One region of the Nocardioides panacis genome, then DNA from elsewhere that is predicted to be linked to it. Evidence: riboswitches for the same ligand, from Rfam matches in the RefSeq annotation. Region 1 holds a riboswitch; the other holds the start of a gene.
What was found. A riboswitch is a leader RNA that binds a small molecule or an ion and turns the genes downstream of it on or off. The one in region 1 is predicted to bind cyclic di-AMP.

Region 1 (2,373 bases):
CGGGCCAGCACCACGTCGTGGCGGCGCAGCACGGGGTACCCGCGGAACTCGGGCGGGCAGATGTCGAGCAGCCACGAGACCGCGGACTGCTCCCAGCCGGGGGCTCCGGGCGGGCGTACGGCGCGGGGCCATCCGGGTGGGGCGACGAGCTGGTCCATGGTCCCGAGCATACCCGAGGATCGAACACCTGTTCGACTGTCGGGTCAGCCGGGGAGGAACGACAGCCGCACCGACCGCTCGGGGTTGTCGACGTTGAGGTCGACCAGGCAGATGCTCTGCCAGGTCCCGAGCGCGAGCCGGCCGGCCAGCACCGGGACCGAGGCGTACGGCGGCACGAGGGCCGGCATCACGTGGGAGCGGCCGTGCCCCGGCGAGCCGTGCCGGTGCCGCCAGCGGTCGTCGGCGGGCAGCAGGTCGTCGAGGGCCGCGAGCAGGTCGTCGTCGCTGCCGGCGCCGGTCTCCAGGATCGCGATCCCGGCGGTGGCGTGCGGCACGAACACGTGCAGCAGCCCGTCCCGCTCGCCGGAGACGAACGCCGCGCAGTCCCCGGTCAGGTCGTGCACGACGTCGCGGGAGCCGGTGCGGACCTCGAGCGTCTCGCTACGCAAGGTGCTGCTCGATCCGCTCGACCTTGGCGGCCAGCTGGCCGTCGTACCCCGGGCGGATGTCGGCCTTGAGCACCAGGCCGATCCGCGGGGACGACGCCGCGACGACGTCGACGGCCTGCTTGACCACCGCCATCACCTCGTCCCACTCCCCCTCGATGTTGGTGAACATGGCGTTCGTCTCACACGGGAGGCCGGAGGCGCGGATCACCCGCACCGCCTCGGCGACGGCCCCGCTGACGCCCCCCGGTGTCGTCGGCTCCGGACGGGCTGATGCTGATGGCAACGATCATGCCTCCACCCTTGCACGGGCCCGGTGGCCTAGGCCGCCTGGTTTGGGAAAGGCGGACCTGCCAACACTAGGTGCAGCCCCGACCACTCCGGGGCCGGACGCCGCCGCCTTCGCCGAGTCCTGCCCGCGGCCGGTCGTCCCCCACTCGAACCATGTGGGCAGGAGCGGGAGACCCACGCTCGACGGCACCCACCCGGGTGCCTCGGGGTGAAGCCGGTCACGACCGGCAGGGCACGACCTTCGCCCTAACCCGACAGCTAATTCCGCAGGCGTGGAGAGGTCCTTCATGCGCTCACGCACGTCTCGCTTCGCCCTGCCCGCCCTCGCCCTCACCGCCACCGCGCTGCTCCAGCCGGTGCTGGCCTCCGCTCCCGCGGACGCGGCCGGACGCCCCTGGGACCGGCTCGCCCAGTGCGAGTCCGGCGGCCGCTGGCACGTCGCCACCGGCAACGGCTACTACGGCGGTCTCCAGTTCAGCGCCGGCACCTGGCGCGCCTTCGGCGGCCAGCGGTACGCCTCCATGGCCCACCGCGCCAGCCGCACCGAGCAGATCCAGGTCGCCGAGCGGGTGCTCGGGGCGCAGGGCTGGGGCGCCTGGCCGTCCTGCTCCCGCCAGATCGGCCTGCGCTGACCGGTCCAGCCGCCTGACGCCGAAGACCCCCTCGCGCCGACAGGCACGAGGGGGTCCGGCGACCCGTCACTCCTGCAGGTAGACACGCCGTGTCCTGCTGCAGGAGTGACGGGTCGGCGTCAGGCCTTGAGCAGGTTGCGCAGCACGTACTGCATGATCCCGCCGTGGCGGTAGTAGTCCGCCTCACCGGGGGTGTCGATCCGCACCACGGCGTCGAACTCGACGCCGTCGGCGCTCACGTGCACCGTCTTCGGGATGGTGCCGTCGTTGAGCGCGGTGACGCCGGTGAAGGAGAACGTCTCCTCGCCGGTGAGCCCCAGGGACTCCGCGCTCTGGCCGGCGGGGTACTGCAGCGGCAGCACGCCCATGCCGATCAGGTTGGAGCGGTGGATCCGCTCGTAGGACTCGGCGATGACCGCCTTGACCCCGAGCAGCGCCGTGCCCTTGGCCGCCCAGTCGCGCGACGAGCCGGAGCCGTACTCCTTGCCAGCCAGGATGACCAGCGGGGTGCCCGCGGCGAGGTACTTCTCCGAGGCCTCGAAGATCGTCGTGACCGGCTTGTCCTCGGCGGTCAGGTCGACGGTGAAGCCGCCCTCGGTGCCGGGGGCGAGCTGGTTGCGCAGCCGGATGTTCGCGAAGGTGCCGCGGATCATCACCTCGTGGTTGCCGCGACGTGACCCGTAGGAGTTGAAGTCCCGGTTGGAGACGCCGTGCTCCGCGAGGTACTTGCCGGCCGGCGAGTCCTTCTTGATCGCGCCCGCGGGCGAGATGTGGTCGGTGGTGACCGAGTCGCCGAGCTTGGCGAGCACCCGGGCGCCCTCGATGTCGACGACCGGGCCGGGCTC
Region 2 (2,373 bases), 1.1 Mb from region 1:
TCCGCCGAGACGGCCTCCGCCGCCGCGGAGGCGGCGGCCGTCGCCGCGCGCGCCGCGGCGGCCGCCGCGTCGGCCCGGCACGACGCCGACCTGCGCCGGGTGCGGGCCCGGGTGGAGGAGCTCGAGCGCGACCTGGCCGCCGTACGTCGCAGCGAGCGCGCCGAGCGCGGGTCGGAGGCGCTGCGGGCGCGGCTGCTGCTCGACACGCTGCTGGAGACCGCGCAAGGACTGCGCCGGGAGCTGGCGCTGCCGCCGGTGGAGGGCTCGCCCGCCGACTCCGTCGAGGCGCACGTCGCCGAGCACGGCACCCGCACTACCTCCGGGCACGGCTCGCTGGCCTCCGACGACCCGGTCCTGCTGGAGCAGCTGCTGACGCTGCCGCGGGTGCACCTGGTGGTGGACGGCTACAACGTCACCAAGGCTGCCTGGCCCGAGCTGTCCCTGGAGCGGCAGCGCGACCGGCTGCTGGCCGGGGTGGCCCCGCTGGTCGCGCGCAGCGGCGCCGAGGTGACCGTCGTGTTCGACGCCGCCGACTCGACGGACCGACCGGTGGTGAACCGACCCCGCGGGGTGCGGGTGCTCTACAGCCGGGCCGGGGTGATCGCCGACGACGTGATCCGCGAGCTGGTGGCGGCCGAGCCGAAGGGGCGCCCGGTCGTCGTGGTCTCCAGCGACAACGCGGTGGTCCGCGACGTGGTGCGGGCCGGTGCCCGGGCCGCGGCCGCGGGTGCGCTGACCCGGCTGCTCGCGCGCTCCTGAGGAAACTGTCGGCGGCTGCTGAGAGGTTCTCCCTGCACGTGACCTCACGTGCCCGACTTCCCCGGGAGGACCGATGAGCGTGCACATCGACTGCGACACCTGCGTGGTGCGCGGACTGGCCTGCCACGACTGCGTGGTCACCGTCCTGCTCGGGCCGCCGCCCGAGCTCGGGTTCGACGAGGACGAGCAGCGGGCCCTCGACGTGCTCGCCGGCTCCGGCCTGGTGCCGCCGCTGCGGATGGTGTCGGCGCTCGACGGCCCCGACGTCGCGTCGGCCTGACCCCCTTCAGGCCTGAGACGGCAGGGACGGATGTGACATGTGTGACAGGAGGGGGATGAACTGCCCGGAAACGGTCACAGACACACCCCAGATTGTCCCGAAGAGTTTGCTCCTGGGGTGCCGCCCCGCTTAGCCTTGCTCCTCAGGCGCCTGTCACAGCCGACCAGTCCGGGTCGACTCAGGCGCCGCGTTGAGTCCAGACGAAGGCCGGGGGAGGCCGTAGTCCGGAGCCGGGGAACCATGTTCCTGGGGTTAATCGCTCACCGCACGGACGCAGTCCGGTCCGCGCGCGCGACGGGTTTCTTTGCCGCCCGCACCCGTCAGCTAACCCGGTAGGCGTCAGACAAAGAGGAGACCGTCCGCTCGTGACCGACGGCCGGAAGCGCACTGCCCGTGTTCTCGCGACCCTGTGCATCACCGCTGTGAGCGGCACGATGCTGGTCGCCGCCCCCACCTACGCCGACCCGGACATCGACACCGTCCAGTCCCGGGTCGACAAGCTCTACCAGCAGGCCGAGCAGGCCTCGGAGCGCTACAACGACGCCCGGCTCGAGATGACGCAGGCGCAGACCCGCCTCTCGGCCCTGCAGGCCGACCTCGACCGCCAGCAGACCAAGGTCGACGACGTGCGCCAGCAGGTCGCCAGCGCGGTCGTCTCGCAGTACCAGGGCCAGGCGCTCTCCTCGACGACCCAGGTGCTGCTCTCCCAGGACCCGGACGCGTTCTTGGACCAGCTCACCACGGTCTCGGAGTACAACGACCAGCAGAGCCAGATGATGGCCGACTTCGCGGTGCAGGCCAAGCAGCTCGAGATGCGCCAGGCCGCCGCCAAGCGCGAGCTCGACCGGATCGCCGCCACCAAGAAGGAGCTCGGCCACGAGAAGGCCGAGATCGACTCCAAGGCCGCCGAGGCCAAGGGTCTCCTCGGGCGCCTCAAGGACCGCGCCGCCGCCGCGAGCCGCTCTGCCCAGCGCAGCACGACGGCCTCGGCCGCCCCGGTCACCCACGTCGCGGCCTCCGGCCGGGCGGGCGCAGCCGTCAGCTACGCCCTCTCCCAGGTCGGCGACGCCTACGTCTACGGCGCCGCCGGCCCGAGCGCCTTCGACTGCTCGGGTCTGACGATGATGGCCTGGGGCCAGGCCGGCGTCGGTCTCCCGCACTCCTCGAGCGCGCAGATGGGCTCCGGCACCCCGGTCTCGCAGTCCGCGCTGCAGCCCGGCGACCTGGTGTTCTACTACAGCCCGGTCAGCCACGTCGGCATGTACATCGGCAACGGGATGATCGTGCACGCGGCCAACCCCGGCAGTGGCGTGACCACCGCCCCGGTGAACTCG

Region 2: it holds a riboswitch for cyclic di-AMP, as region 1 does, so the genes downstream of both, KRR39_RS12180 (C40 family peptidase) here and KRR39_RS06940 (transglycosylase family protein) in region 1, are expected to answer to the same signal.

Annotation. Positions count from the first base shown of each region.
Region 1 covers NZ_CP077062.1:1,432,368-1,434,740, reverse strand. Annotated here, with positions in the region: gene KRR39_RS06955 (hypothetical protein) at 1-158, opposite strand, end outside; gene KRR39_RS06950 (secondary thiamine-phosphate synthase enzyme YjbQ) at 204-608, opposite strand; partial or broken gene KRR39_RS06945 (thiamine-binding protein) at 601-898, opposite strand; cyclic di-AMP (ydaO/yuaA leader) riboswitch at 1,030-1,181, shown strand; gene KRR39_RS06940 (transglycosylase family protein) at 1,184-1,528, shown strand; gene KRR39_RS06935 (aconitate hydratase) at 1,648-2,373, opposite strand, start outside.
Region 2 covers NZ_CP077062.1:2,517,537-2,519,909, reverse strand. Annotated here, with positions in the region: gene KRR39_RS12190 (NYN domain-containing protein) at 1-759, shown strand, start outside; gene KRR39_RS12185 (hypothetical protein) at 833-1,039, shown strand; cyclic di-AMP (ydaO/yuaA leader) riboswitch at 1,245-1,393, shown strand; gene KRR39_RS12180 (C40 family peptidase) at 1,405-2,373, shown strand, end outside.